One region of the Streptomyces sp. A5-4 genome, then DNA from elsewhere that is predicted to be linked to it. Evidence: riboswitches for the same ligand, from Rfam matches in the RefSeq annotation. Region 1 holds a riboswitch; each other region holds the start of a gene.
The links. Region 1 has a riboswitch for cyclic di-AMP ahead of ACLLJJ_RS32010 (M23 family metallopeptidase). Riboswitches for the same ligand answer to the same signal wherever they lie in the genome.
Positions count from the first base shown of each region.

Region 1 (3,457 bases):
CCCGAGACCGTCTGACCCGGACAGTCCGACAGGCCGGTCCGACCTGTACGCAAAAGCCGCGGCGCCCCGAATTCGGGACGCCGCGGCTTTTGCGTTTCGCGCGGAGCGCGCACACGACGACACACGAGTCGATACGGGAACCGGCCCGCAAGTCGTCCCGCAAGTCTATGCGGCGCTCAATTCGGCGGGCTGAATTCAGGCAGCGCGAAAAGGCCGCGCCCATTCTCCTTCTTTGTATACGGCGCGCGTGTTAATTACGGCCGCCCACGGTGTTTACGGCATGTTGCGAAGTCCTCACCCGTTCCGGTGCGGGGTGCCGCAGCCGGTGCGCCGGGATCGCGCGTTCGGCGTGCAGCGCCGTCAGCGCCCTGGCCCGCTCCGCGTCGCCGCGCGCCACCGCGTCCACGATCGCGCCGTGCTCCGCCCAGGACTCGACAGGACGGGCGTGCTGCTCGACGGCGTACATCCAGGCGACCTTGTGCCTGAGCTGGGTGAGCAGGGCCGTCAGGCCGGGGCTGCCGGAGGCCTGGGCGAGGGTCTCGTGGAACCACCCGCCGAGTGAGCGCAGATCCTCGCCCTGCCCCCGGCGGGCCCGCTCCTGACCGAGTCTGACCAGGCCACGCAGCACCTTGAGGTGCGCGTCGGTGCGCCGCCTGGCGGCCCGTGCGGCGCCCAGCGGCTCCAGCAGCGTCCGGACCTCCAGGAGGTCGGCGGCCTCCTGCTCGGTGGGCTCCGCGACGCAGGCGCCCGCATGCCGGCGCGTGGTGACGAACCCTTCGGACTCCAGGGTGCGCAGGGCCTCGCGCACCGGGACGCGCGAGACGCCGTAACGGCGCGCCAGCAGCTCCTCGGTGAGCCGGGCGCCCCGCTCGAAGACACCGGACACGATGTCGTCACGAATTGCCGTGCATACCGAATGCGCAGGAATGCGCATGACCGAACCTCCGCCTCAATCCCCGCGAAACGCGGTCGATCCGCTGCTGTTCTGCGACCCTATTGCAGCAACCGGGAAATTCCGATGGGCGGCCGGAATTCATGGATACCTTTTGGCCATCGCCGCGGGCGGACGGGCGGAGTCGGCCGCACACGCACCGGGGTACGCCGAAGGCCCCGGCGGGAAGCCGGGGCCTTCGGGAATGCCAGGGGCTGCGGCGGGCCAACAGGGCCCGCGCCGTTCCGGACGCGTCAGGCGTTGACGCCGTGTCCGCGCAGGTACGCGACGGGGTCCATGTCCGAGCCGTACTCGGCGCTCGTACGGGCCTCGAAGTGCAGGTGCGGGCCGGTCGAGTTGCCGGTCGAGCCCGAGATACCTATCTGCTGGCCGGGCGTGACGGCCTGGCCGACGGAGGCGGTGATGGACGAGAGGTGGCCGTACTGCGTGAACGTGCCGTCGTTCATCCTGATGACGATGTTGTTGCCGTACGCGCCGCCCCAGCCGGCCTCGACGACGGTGCCCGCGCCGACGGCCACGACGGAAGTGCCGGACGCGGCACGGAAGTCGACGCCGGAGTGGCTGCCGGAGGACCAGAGCGAGCCGCCGGACTTGTAGCCGGTGGTCACGGCGGAGCCGGCGACCGGGAGCGTGTACGAGGTGAGGCGCTTGCGCTCGGCCGCACGCGCGGCGCGCTCCTTGGCCTCGCGCTCGGCGCGCTCCTTCTTGGCCTTCGCCTCGGCCTTGCGCTCGGCTTCGGCCTTGCGCTCGGCCGCTGCCCTGCGCTCGGCTTCGGCCTTGCGCTCCGCCTTCTCGGCGGCCTCGCGCTGGGCCTGGGCCTGGGCGCCTATCTGGTCGGCCAGGGAGTCGTTGATGACGATGGCCTGGGTGAGGCCGGTGTCCTCGACGGAGTGGGCCGGACCTGCGCCCCTGTCCTCGGCGGCGAGCGCCGGGGAGGCCAGCGTTCCGATGACGCCGGTCGTCGCGAGGGCGGCGACGCCTGCGATGTTCGCGCTTCTGCGCGTCATGCGGCTGGGACGCCGGTGCTTCCCGGTGGTGCGGCTGAACGCCATGGAGGGGCTGGTCCTTTCCTTCCTTCTCGCCTACCGGGTTAGCTGACGGGTTCGGAGCAGGAAGGTCTCCTACGGACCCCTCCGGCATACGGAGGCGTCCGATTCACCCCAGGGACTGAATGGGTCCCCGGCTCCCCAGGCTCGCGCCTGACGGGGACTCGGCGATGACTGTCCGGTGCCGCGGCTGCGGCTCATGCTGACGAACAGCCGGACCGACGCTAAGCGGCACATCTTTCAATCACCAAACAGACACAGCGTTTTGTAACGCACCCCACACACCAGACAGGCAACCACCGCAACAAAACGGACATACAGGAAGGACCCCGGCGGCTTGTCGGCCACCGAGGTCCTCCTACATCCCGCTATGCACCCCTATGCGAGTGCGGTCGTACCGGCTCAGCCCGTGACCACGGTCACGTCGCCGATGCCGAGGGCCCTGACGGGCTCCTCGATCTGCGAGGCGTCCCCCACGAGCACCGTGACCAGCCGGTCGCCGGGGAAGGCGCTGACGACGGCCGCGGTCGCCTCCACCGTGCCCGTCTCGGCGAGTCGCGCGTACAGCTGGGCCTGGAAGTCGTCGGGCAGCTGCTGCTCGACCTGGTCGGCCAGCGTGCCGGCGACCGCGGCGGCCGTCTCGTACTTGAGCGGCGCGACACCCACCAGGTTCTGTACGGCGACATCGCGCTCGGCGTCCGTGAGGCCGTCGGCGGCGAGGGTGCGCAGCACCTTCCAGAGGTCGTCGAGCGCGGGTCCGGTGGACTCGGTGTCCACCGAGCCGCTGATGGCGAGCATCGCCGCACCGGTGGCCCCGCCCTCCGAGGACGGAGCGGCGGAGCGCAGCACCTGGCCGAAGGCGCGCACCCCGTAGGTGTAGCCCTTCTCCTCGCGCAGGACCCGGTCGAGACGCGAGGTGAGGGTGCCGCCCAGGCAGTACGTACCGAGCACCTGGGCCGACCAGACACGGTCGTGCCGGTCGGCGCCGATCCGGCCGATGAGCAGCTGCGTCTGTACGGCGCCGGGCCGGTCCACGATGACGACGCGACCCGTGTCGTCGGCGGTGATCGGCGGCACCGGGCGGGCCGGTGCGGTGTTGCCCGTCCAGACCCCGAGGGTCTCGGCCAGCACGGCGTCCAGGTCGACGCCTTCGAGGTCGCCGACGACCACGGCGGTGGCCGTGGCCGGGCGCACGTGCGCGTCGTAGAAGCCCTTGACGCCGGCAGCGTCGATGCGCTTGACCGTCTCCTCGGTGCCCTGGCGGGGGCGCGACATGCGCGAAGTGGCCGGGAAGAGCTCCTTGGAGAGCTGCTTGGCCGCGCGCCGCGAGGGGTTGGCCGCCTCGTGCGGGATCTCGTCGAGCCTGTTGGCCACGAGGCGCTCGATCTCGGTGTCCGCGAAGGCCGGTGCGCGCAGCGCGTCGGCGAGCAGGCCCAGCGCCTTGGGCAGCCGGGAGACC
Region 1 covers NZ_CP178591.1:6,836,035-6,839,491, reverse strand. Annotated here, with positions in the region: gene ACLLJJ_RS32020 (HPr family phosphocarrier protein) at 1-15, shown strand, start outside; gene ACLLJJ_RS32015 (GntR family transcriptional regulator) at 251-934, opposite strand; gene ACLLJJ_RS32010 (M23 family metallopeptidase) at 1,186-2,004, opposite strand; cyclic di-AMP (ydaO/yuaA leader) riboswitch at 2,017-2,178, opposite strand; gene ACLLJJ_RS32005 (M16 family metallopeptidase) at 2,401-3,457, opposite strand, start outside.

Region 2 (3,457 bases), 3.2 Mb from region 1:
GGCCTTGATGTTCGTACCGGCCAGCCCCTTGTACGAGGGGTGGGCGCCGACCTTGGTGGCGACGACGACCTCGGAGCGGTTGCCTCGCGAGGCGAGCCAGCGGCCGAGGACGCGCTCGGACTCGCCGCCCTCGTTGCCCGGGGCCCAGGCCGAATAGGAGTCGGCGCTGTCGACGAAGTTGCCGCCCCCGGCGACGTACGCGTCGAGGACGGCGAAGGACTGCGCCTCGTCGGCGGTCCAGCCGAAGACGTTGCCACCGAGGGCGAGCGGGAAGACGGCGAGCTCGGAGCTGCCCAGCTTGCGGAGAGAAGTCATGGGTTGATCAACCGCATGGCGGGCACATGCATTCCCCGGCCGGCTCCGGGACTCCCGCAGCCGGCCCGAGGTCTCAGACGTTGAGGCCCTTGCCGCGCAGCCAGGACGCGGGGTCGACGCCGTCGCCGCCGGGTGTGTGCACTTCGAGGTGCAGGTGCGGGCCCGTCACATTGCCGGTGGCGCCGACGTTGCCGATGGTGTCGCCCGTGCCGACGTCGCCCGAGGTGACGCTCATCGAGGAGAGGTGGCAGTACCAGATCTCCGTACCGTCATCGAGTTCGAGGACGATGCGGTAGCCGTAGGAGCCCGACCAGCCCGCCGACTTGATGGTCCCGCCGTGCACGGCCTTGACCGGCGTGCCCGTCGGGGCAGCGAAGTCGAGCCCGGTGTGCTGACCGGAGGACCACATCGAGCCGGACTGGCCGTAGGTGGAGGTGAGCGTGTACGAGGAGGTCGGCAGGGAGTAGCTGGCGGCCAGCTTCGCGAGCCGCTTCGCCTCGGCCTTGGCCTTGGCCGCTTCCTCCGCCTTGCGCTCCTTCTCGGCGGCGTCGGCCTTCGCCTCGTCCTGCTGGGACTTCGCATCCGCCGCGGCCTGCTCGGCGGCGGCCGACTCGGCGGCCTGCGCGACGTCGGCGTCCGCGGCGGCCTGCTGCTGGTCGGCCTGCTGGAGTATGCGGGCGCGGAGCAACTCGCCGGCGTCGGTGGTGCCCTGCTGCGCGTCGGCGGTGCTGATACCGGCGGTGGTGAGCGGGGTGGCGGCGACGACCGCTTCGCCCGTGGTGACGCCGGAGTCTTTCGCGTCGCCGGAGAACAGGGCGCCTACGCCGGGAAGGGACTTGGCGTCGGGCAGCGAGTCGGTGATGGCGTCCGGAAGGGAGATCGAGACGGCCGGCTTGTCCTGCGCGGTGGCGATGCCGCCCGCGCCGACGGCGGCGATGACTCCGACACCCAGAACCGTGGAGCTGCGGGCGATGCCACCGCGCTGCTTGGCCACGCGGTGCTTGCCGCGCACGGGACGAATGGAGTCCTCGGTGGGATTCCACTCTTCCCAAGTACCCTCCCCGCGAATGAGGTCGGCGGGGTCGTTCGGCACCCCGTAGGGGGGCAGGGGGGCCACGGGGGCAGGGGTGTTGGACGCCACGGAGGCGTGCTCCTTTCCTTCCTTCTCGCCTACCGGGTTAGCTGACGGGTTCGGAGCAGGAAGGTCTCCTACGGGCCAGGTTCGGCCCGATTCACCCCAAGGAACATGGTTCCCCGGTTCCCTTGCGGAATTCGGCGCATGCACACGGTGTCGCCTCTTGCGACGACTGGGACAACCGCGCTGCGTTATCGAACGTTAATAGAGACCCGGTCCGGTTCCAAGCTGTTCCTGGTGATCGTTAACGTCTTCGCCACAGACTTAGCGGGACACAATCGGTCACAACGGGTCGAGTTGATCGACACTCAGCAAACATCGATTTCTTGACGGTTCGTCAATTGTTACGCGCAGCGGTGCGCTACGACTACGGAGCGTCGCAGCAAGGCGGAACGCGACCTTTCCAGCGTCCTCAGGGACCGGAGCGCGTCCCGGATCCATCGCCGGATTCATCGCCGAACCCACTGCCGGGCGCCGCACGGGGTGGCCCGCCGTCGGGCGCGCCCGCTGCCGCGCCTCCTGCCCCTGCCCCGCGCCCCGGCCCGCCCGCTGCCGCCGGTCTCTGCCGCTCGGCCCGCCTGACGATCTCCACGGTCCTGCGCCGGTCCTGCTGCCCCTCGGAGGGCCGCCCGACCGCCAGCAGCGCCATGTCGTCCGTGGACCCGCCACCGGTGTGCAGCCGTACGTCGTCGATGAGCGCGCCCAGCAGCTCCTCGGGCCCGGGAAAGATCCGGCCGCGCAGCCGCGCCTGCGGGTCGTAGAAGACGCCCGCCGCGTCGCGGGCCTCGGACAGGCCGTCCGTGTAGAGGAGCAGCGTGGCCCCCGCCGGGTAGGGGTGCTCCTGCGCCCGGTCCGGCCAGGCCCCCAGCTCGGCCATCCCCAGCGGCAGCGCGGGCTCGACCGGCTCGATGACGTCCAACGCCCCGTCGGCGTACAGCAGCAACGGCTCGGGGTGGCCGCGGTTGACCAGCCGTAGGACTCCACGGTCCCGAGAGATCTCGGCGAGCACGGCGGTGGTGAAGCCCTCGAACGCGTCGAGGCCGTCGCGCCGGGTCCCTTCGCGCGCCAGCGCCCGCTCCAGCCGCTGCGCGACGCCCTCCAGCGAGGACTCCTGCTCGGCGGCCTCGCGAAAGGCTCCGATGACCACCGCGACGGCCTCCACGGCGTCCATCCCCTTGCCCCGGACGTCCCCCACCACCAGGCGCACGCCGTACGGCGTTTCCTGCACGGCGAAGAGGTCGCCGCCGATGAAGGCGTCCGCCTGCGCCGCCTCGTAGCGCGCCGCGACGTACAGCCCGGCGATCCGGTCGGCGGGCGTGGGCAGCACGGCACGCTGGGCCGCCTCGGCGATCTCCCGGGCGGAGGCCAGCTCGCGGTCGCTGCGCCGCACGACACGGTTGATGACCACCGCGAGGGCGGCCACGGTGACCACGGTGACCAGCTCGGTGGCGGCCTCGACCTGTGTCGCGGTCTGCGTACGAACGTGCAGCCCGGCGATGGCCAGGGTCGAGGCGATCCCGGTCAGCACGGTGTTGCTGAGGGAGAAGAGCGGGGCGGCGATCAGCGGGGCGGCGGCGAAGAGGGGCGACGCCGTGAAGTTCGACGGGGTCATGAGGTCGAAGAACAAACCGCCGACGATCAGCAGTGCGGGCATAGCCCGGACGAACCGCCGGGTCGTACGGGCACCCGCCCCACCCGCTGTGCCTTGCTTCCCCACCTGTGGTCTCCTGCCAGTCCGCGCCCGGTTGCGGACGGTACCGCGCCCCACCCAGGCTGGCCGCAGCCGCGCCGGACGGCTAACCGAGGTCGGCCAATTGGGGGACGGACTGGCAGTGGGGGCGTACCGGGGCACGACAAAGGCCCGGACTCATTGAGTCCGGGCCTTCATCCACTACTTCAGTAGCGGGGGCAGGATTTGAACCTACGACCTCTGGGTTATGAGCCCAGCGAGCTACCGAGCTGCTCCACCCCGCGTCGGTAAACCTGACTCTACGCCATCCGTGGAGC
Region 2 covers NZ_CP178591.1:3,592,610-3,596,066, forward strand. Annotated here, with positions in the region: gene ACLLJJ_RS16425 (aldo/keto reductase) at 1-315, opposite strand, end outside; gene ACLLJJ_RS16430 (M23 family metallopeptidase) at 389-1,456, opposite strand; cyclic di-AMP (ydaO/yuaA leader) riboswitch at 1,468-1,603, opposite strand; gene ACLLJJ_RS16435 (PP2C family protein-serine/threonine phosphatase) at 1,863-3,104, opposite strand; tRNA gene ACLLJJ_RS16440 (tRNA-Met) at 3,351-3,424, opposite strand.
Region 2: it holds a riboswitch for cyclic di-AMP, as region 1 does, so the genes downstream of both, ACLLJJ_RS16430 (M23 family metallopeptidase) here and ACLLJJ_RS32010 (M23 family metallopeptidase) in region 1, are expected to answer to the same signal.

Region 3 (3,457 bases), 1.3 Mb from region 1:
GGCGACGCGCGCTGACCGCGCCGCGCGCCGGGGCGAGGGGCCGGCCCGGGGTGCGGGAGCAGGCCCGGGCCGCGATGTCGCTCAGGCATCGTCGAGGAGCCGCAGCCGCAGCCGCTCGCGCGTCTCGGGGGTGACCCGCAGGCCTTCCGTGAGGTAGCGCTCGGCGCCGCCCCAGACCTCCTCGATGGTCTCGAAGGCGGCGTCGAGGTACTCGGCGCGGGCCTCGAAGAGCGGGCTGAGCAGTTCCATGACCTCGGGGGACATGCCGACGGGGGAGTTGTCGCTGCGGCTGACCTTGTAGCGGCGCGACGGGTCGTTCGACTTGAGGTAGTCGGCCACGATGGCCTCGCGCTCGACGCCGACCGCCAGCAGCGACACCGCTATCGAGAGCCCCGCGCGATCCTTGCCCGCCGCGCAGTGCATCAGCGCCGGGACGCTGTCCTCGGCCAAGGCGTGCAGCACCTGGCTGTGCTCGCCGGTGCGCTCCTTGATGATCTCGCGGTAGGTGTCGGACATCCGCCCCGCCGCCTTGCCGTCCGCGAGAATCTCGCGCAGCTCGTCGAGGTTTCCGTCGCGGACCATCTTCCAGAACACCGCGCCGTCGGCCGGGTCGGTCAGCGGCAGGTTCACATTGCGTACACCCGCCAGCTCGACGTCCGGACCCTCCAGCTTCTGGTCCGCCTCATTGCGGAAGTCGAAGATCGTGTGCAGGCCGAGGGAGTCGAGAAAGACCGCGTCGGCGACGGTGGCGTGTGCCAGGTGCCCGCTGCGGAAGAGCACGCCGTGCCGCACCTGCCGGCCGTCCACGGTCGGCAGGCCGCCCACATCGCGGAAGTTGCGCACTCCGGCAAGGTCGGGCTCTGTCGACGGGACCTGCGGCAGCTGCTGTGTCACGGTGACTCCTGAAGTGTCTGCCGTCGGCGTTGCTCGCCGATCTGGGCACCGTTCGACGATACGACATGAGTACCTGAGGCAATTGTCTCGGCCGTGCACGCGCGGCCGTCGCCCCGGGCCGAGCGGGAGCTGCCCGTACCTGGCCATGAACTCCACGCCCCCGTGTGCCGATTGGGGCCAGGGGGGGCGCGTGCCCGACCCCACCATCGCCACCGCCCCGCGCGCCAACTGGAGGGCCTCGCGGTACACCGGGCGGAAGGCCGACCACCGCGGTGTCCCGGTCGCCCTCACCGGGGAGTTCCTGGCCGGCTACCGGCTGCACCCGAGGGGCCCCACTGTTCGGACGCGCGGCGCGTACCAGGGGAGTGGCTGAGCGGCGAGCCGGCCGAGGCGGGTGTGACCACCTTCGCCGGTCCGCGCGCCGATGATCCGGACACCTCGCCGGACCTGGCGTGGGGCCGGCGTACAAGCTGGTGGTGCTCCGGGTGTCCGGCGCGGGCCCTGGTCGTCGACTGCGCGGAGGTCAGGATCACCGACTTCGGGCGGCGAGTAGCACTTGGGGCGAATCGGGCTATTTGTGGGTAACACCCCTTGTGGGCAAGGGGGATGGTGTGCTTGCTGGTGAGCAGGATCATATTCGTGACGGTGCGTGGCGAAGTCGTGAAGCGAATACCAGGTCGTGGGCGGGGCGTGAAGATCGGTAATCCACGGAGTGTGACGACAAATCCCCACGGGATTGCCGCAGAGCGATGATCAGCCATGGCCGATTGTCCTGATCGGCTTGTTCGAGGACGCCTCGGCGGCTTACGGTCACCGTCAATCCGGGTGGATCGCCGAATCCTGCCACCGCCCGGAAACCCCACGACACTCACGTGTGGCAGGAGCGGGGGACCCAGGTAGTACGCCGTCATCCGGAACTCCGGACCGGCTCGGGGTTAAGTCGCGCGGTTGCGCGGCCGGGCATCTCCAGCCCGAACCCGACAGCTCACCTCGTAGGCGCCGGAGAGGAAATTCGCCATGCCCGCAAAGGGTAAGCACCGCCGCCCGAGGTCCAACTCGATCACCCGTGGATTCGTCGCCGCGGGAACGGGCGGAGCCGCACTCGCACTTCCGTTCATCGCCGCCACCGGCGCGAACGCCGCGGAGAACGCCGCACCGGCCGCCGCGCCCGCCGTGGCCCCCGAGAAGGCCGCGTCCGCCGCAGCCGTCTCGCAGCAGAAGCAGCAGCCGAAGAAGGCCGGCAGCAAGACGTACGCCGTGGTCTCCGGCGACTACCTGTCGAAGATCGCCGACCAGCAGAACGTGCGCGGCGGCTGGCAGAAGCTGTACGAGGACAACCGGTCGACCGTCGGCGACAACCCCGGGCTGATCATGCCGGGCATGAAGCTCAGCATCGGCGCGAAGGCGGCCGGCTCCGCCCCGTCGTCCGCGTCGCAGTCGTCGGCCAAGGCCGCCGCACCCGCCGCGCAGCCGAAGTCGTCCTCCTCGCAGTCCTCCTCCTCCGCGAGCGGATCGGAGAAGTCCGAGTCGGCCGGCTCCGCATCGACGGCGTCGTCCTCCGGCTTCACCGCCCCGGTCTCCGCGGGCATCACCACCTCCTACCGCGCCTCCGGCGGCAGCTGGTCCAGCGGCTACCACACGGGCGTCGACTTCTCCGCGTCCAGCGGCACCTCGGTCAAGGCCGTCGGCGCCGGCACCGTCGTCTCCGCGGGCTGGAGCGGCTCGTACGGCAACGAGGTCGTCATCCAGCACAACGACGGCCGCTACTCGCAGTACGCCCACCTGTCCTCGCTGTCCGTCTCGTCCGGCCAGAGCGTCACCGGCGGCACGCAGATCGGTCTCTCCGGCAGTACCGGCAACTCCACGGGCCCGCACCTGCACTTCGAGATCAGGACCGGCCCGAGCTACGGCTCCGACATAGACCCGCTGGGTTACCTGCGCGGTCACGGCGTCTCCGTCTGACACACGCCCTCTCTCCGGGCCACGGGCATCGCCTTCGTATGCCCCCTTCCGCGCCGCACACCGGCCGCGGAAGGGGGCGTACGCGTTGAACCAGGTCCGTCCAGGCCGGCCCAGGCATATTCCGGGGTTGACCCAAACTTGACCGGTGTCCTTTCTCACCGGCGTCAACCCCCTCCCTACGGTGGCGTAGGTCACTTGATCCAGTGGAGCATGGGCCGACGTGGGAGACGATGCGAGATCATTCAGGACAGGGACCATAGGGTCGTACGCGGCGATTGGGGACAGCTTCACGGAGGGGGTCGGTGACCCCGGACCCGGCGGTGCGTACATCGGCTGGGCGGACCGGCTGGCCGTACTCCTCGACGATCGTGTCCCCGAGCACACATTCCGCTATGCCAACCTCGCCGTGCGCGGCCGGCTCCTCGACCAGATCGTGGCCGAGCAGGTCCCCAGGGCGATGGAACTGGCCCCCGACCTGGTGAGCTTCTGCGCCGGCGGCAATGACATCCTCCGGCCTGGCAGCGACCCCGACGACGTCGCCCAGCGCTACGAGCGGGCCGTCGCCGACCTCACCAGCAGGGTCGGCACCGTCCTGGTGACG
Region 3 covers NZ_CP178591.1:8,165,163-8,168,619, forward strand. Annotated here, with positions in the region: gene ACLLJJ_RS38145 (DUF6126 family protein) at 1-15, shown strand, start outside; gene ACLLJJ_RS38150 (tyrosine-protein phosphatase) at 82-894, opposite strand; gene ACLLJJ_RS38155 (hypothetical protein) at 1,085-1,267, shown strand; cyclic di-AMP (ydaO/yuaA leader) riboswitch at 1,732-1,908, shown strand; gene ACLLJJ_RS38160 (M23 family metallopeptidase) at 1,912-2,856, shown strand; gene ACLLJJ_RS38165 (SGNH/GDSL hydrolase family protein) at 3,077-3,457, shown strand, end outside.
Region 3: it holds a riboswitch for cyclic di-AMP, as region 1 does, so the genes downstream of both, ACLLJJ_RS38160 (M23 family metallopeptidase) here and ACLLJJ_RS32010 (M23 family metallopeptidase) in region 1, are expected to answer to the same signal.

Region 4 (3,457 bases), 3.8 Mb from region 1:
ATGTTGAGACCTTCACGTGATCTCTGCTGCATCGACTTGTAACAAACGTTCGAGTACGGCTACCTTCACCGTCATCTCAGCCGTCACTCGAAAGGCAACCGCATGCTCTCCGCGAACGGCCGGCATCGCCGCCCGCGTCAGGCTCCGGCCCTCGTCGTAGCGGCGGGAGTCGCCGGCTCGGCCATCGCCATCCCACTGCTCGGTGCCACCAGCGCGGGCGCGGCCGAAGCAGCGACCTGGGACCGGGTCGCCGAATGCGAGAGCGGCGGCATGTGGAGCGCCGACCTCGGTAACGGGTACTACGGCGGGCTCCAGTTCTCGCAGGACACCTGGAAGAGCTTCGGCGGTACGGCGTACGCGCCGCGCGCCGACCTCGCCAGCCGCTCGCAGCAGATCCAGATCGCGGACAAGGTGCTCGCCGACCAGGGCCCGCAGGCCTGGCCGAGCTGCTCGGTGATCTCGGGCCTGGCGGCGGGCGACAACGCCGAGCCGGCCGACGGCGCCACCGCGCCGAAGCCGTCGGACACCCCGGACCCGGCCGAGGCCGACGGGGCCGAGGACGTGAAGGGAACGACGGGGGACCCGGCGAAGCCGAAGACGGGCGACTCCGCGAAGTCGACCGACTCCGCCGACCCGACCGCGCCCCCCGCGTCCGCGACGCCCTCCCAGGCCCCCCGGAAGCCCGCGGAGAAGTCCGCGGCGCCCACCACCGAAGAGGGCACGCCGCAGGGCAAGCACCGCGGCGGGAAGGCCGAGGAGCCCGGCGAGAGCGCCGAAGCCGCCACCGGACATGCGGATGAGTCGCGTGAATCGGGGCGTCATGCCTCACGAGGTGACGGATCGGCACGTGACGCGGACGACGCCGTCGCCACGGACGGCGAGTACGTCGTCGTCGCCGGTGACAGCCTCTGGACCATCGCCGACACGCACGACGTCTCGGGCGGCTGGTCGGCGATCTACGAGGCGAACGAGGGTGTCGTCGGCTCCGACGCGGACCTCATCCGCCCCGGCCAGAGCCTTGATCTGACCGCGAAGCAGGGGTAGTTCGCGGTCGAATGTCCGGTTTGGCGCCAGTGAGACAAGGGTCTCTTTGTCTCAACTGGCGTGTCCCGCCGACAAGCCCTCCTCGTGTCGCCTCTGACCTGCACGGATGCCCTCGCCGCGGAAGCAAGTAAGGGGGATATCTCCCTGATGTTCGCCTTTGGACATCAGGGAGTCGTGTGTTTACGGTCGGACCGCTCGCCACCGCGGGCCCCGTCGACCGTCACGCCGAATCCTGCCGTCGGTCGGGGGGAACCGACGCGTAAAGCGCCGTAGGCAGGAGCGGGGGACCCAGGTAAGCGCCGGGCCCGGCCGTCGAGAGACGAACCGGAACCGGCTAGGGGTAAAGCTGCGCATCCGTACGTGCAGCCGGGCAACTCACTTGGCCCGAACCCGACAGCTCACCTCGTAGGCGTCGGTGAGGAGATGTCACATGCTGTTTTCCAGCAAGGCCAAGCACCGTCGCCCGTCCAAGGCCACCCGTGTCGCCGCGCTCGCCGGCATCAGCGGCGCTGTCATCGCCGCCCCGCTGATGGGCGCGTCCTCCGCCTCGGCGGCCTCCGTCGAGACGTGGGACGCCGTCGCCCAGTGCGAGTCCGGCGGCAACTGGTCCATCGACACCGGCAACGGCTACTCGGGCGGCCTGCAGTTCTCGCCGTCCAGCTGGGCCGCAGCGGGCGGTACGCAGTACGCCCCGAGCGCCGCCCAGGCCTCCAAGAGCCAGCAGATCGCTGCTGCCGAGCGTCTCCTCGACCTCCAGGGCCCGGGTGCCTGGGCATGCGCCGGCGCCGGTGGCCTCACCAACGACGGTGTGGACCCGGGTGTCGACGCCTCGGGCTCCGACACGCAGAAGCAGGCCGAGCCGCAGCAGGAGCAGAAGCAGGCCGAGCCGCGCGCCGCCGAGCAGCCCGCCTCGCGCAGCGAGGTCCGCTCCGCCCCGCAGGCCGAGGCCAAGGCCGCCGCCCCCATCAAGAAGGGCGACGGCGAGTACAAGGTCAAGGCCGGCGACACCCTCGGCAAGATCGCCAAGGCCGAGAAGGTCAAGGGCGGCTGGGACAAGGTCTTCGAGCTGAACAAGGACATCGTCACCGACGCCGATGTCATCTACCCGGGCCAGCAGCTGCACCTCAAGTGAGCTCGAATCTGAGCAGCTGAGCGGCTGAGGGGCTCGCCCCACAGAACCACCCCGGCCCGGCGCGTTCTCCCCCGTACGCGCCGGGCCGGGGTTTCGTCATTATTTGCCCCGGCAAGTGCGTGTTCTTGTCCCAGGGAACGGGCGATCGGCCGGTTGATGCCCCCGAGCCGGTTAGGCTCTTGGCGCAAGGCCAAAGTGACCCTGCACCCCTAGCGTCACACCCCATAAGGAGATGCTCTCGTGCCGTCCATCGACGTCGTCGTAGCCCGGGAAATCCTGGACTCCCGAGGCAACCCCACGGTCGAGGTCGAGGTCGGCCTCGACGACGGCAGCACCGGTCGTGCTGCCGTTCCCTCCGGTGCTTCCACCGGCGCGTTCGAGGCCGTCGAACTTCGCGACGGTGACCCGAACCGCTACCTCGGCAAGGGCGTCGAGAAGGCAGTCCTCGCCGTCATCGAGCAGATCGGCCCGGAGCTCGTCGGCTACGACGCCACCGAGCAGCGCCTGATCGACCAGGCCATGTGCGACCTGGATGCCACTGAGAACAAGGGCTCGCTCGGCGCGAACGCCATCCTCGGCGTCTCGCTCGCCGTCGCGCACGCCGCTTCCGAGGCGTCCGACCTGCCGCTCTTCCGCTACCTCGGCGGACCCAACGCGCACCTGCTGCCCGTCCCGATGATGAACATCCTCAACGGTGGGTCGCACGCCGACTCCAACGTGGACATTCAGGAATTCATGATCGCGCCGATCGGCGCGGAGTCCTTCTCCGAGGCGCTGCGCTGGGGCACGGAGGTCTACCACACCCTCAAGTCCGTCCTGAAGACCAAGGGCCTGTCCACCGGCCTCGGCGACGAGGGCGGCTTCGCCCCGAACCTGGACTCCAACCGCGCCGCGCTCGACCTCATCCTTGAGGCCATCGCGCAGGCCGGTTACATCCCGGGCGAGCAGATCGCGCTCGCGCTCGACGTCGCCGCGTCCGAGTTCTACAAGGACGGCGCGTACGAGTTCGAGGGCAAGTCCCGCTCGGCCGCCGAGATGACCGAGTACTACGAGGAGCTCGTCGCCTCGTACCCGCTCGTCTCCATCGAGGACCCGCTGTACGAGGACGACTGGGCGGGCTGGAAGGTCCTCACCGACAAGCTGGGCAGCAAGGTCCAGATCGTCGGCGACGACCTCTTCGTCACCAACCCGGAGCGGCTGGCCCGCGGCATCGAGGAAGGCGCCGCCAACTCGCTGCTCGTCAAGGTCAACCAGATCGGTTCGCTGACCGAGACCCTGGAC
Region 4 covers NZ_CP178591.1:3,043,263-3,046,719, reverse strand. Annotated here, with positions in the region: gene ACLLJJ_RS13995 (transglycosylase family protein) at 103-1,044, shown strand; cyclic di-AMP (ydaO/yuaA leader) riboswitch at 1,300-1,471, shown strand; gene ACLLJJ_RS13990 (transglycosylase family protein) at 1,475-2,176, shown strand; gene eno (phosphopyruvate hydratase) at 2,417-3,457, shown strand, end outside.
Region 4: it holds a riboswitch for cyclic di-AMP, as region 1 does, so the genes downstream of both, ACLLJJ_RS13990 (transglycosylase family protein) here and ACLLJJ_RS32010 (M23 family metallopeptidase) in region 1, are expected to answer to the same signal.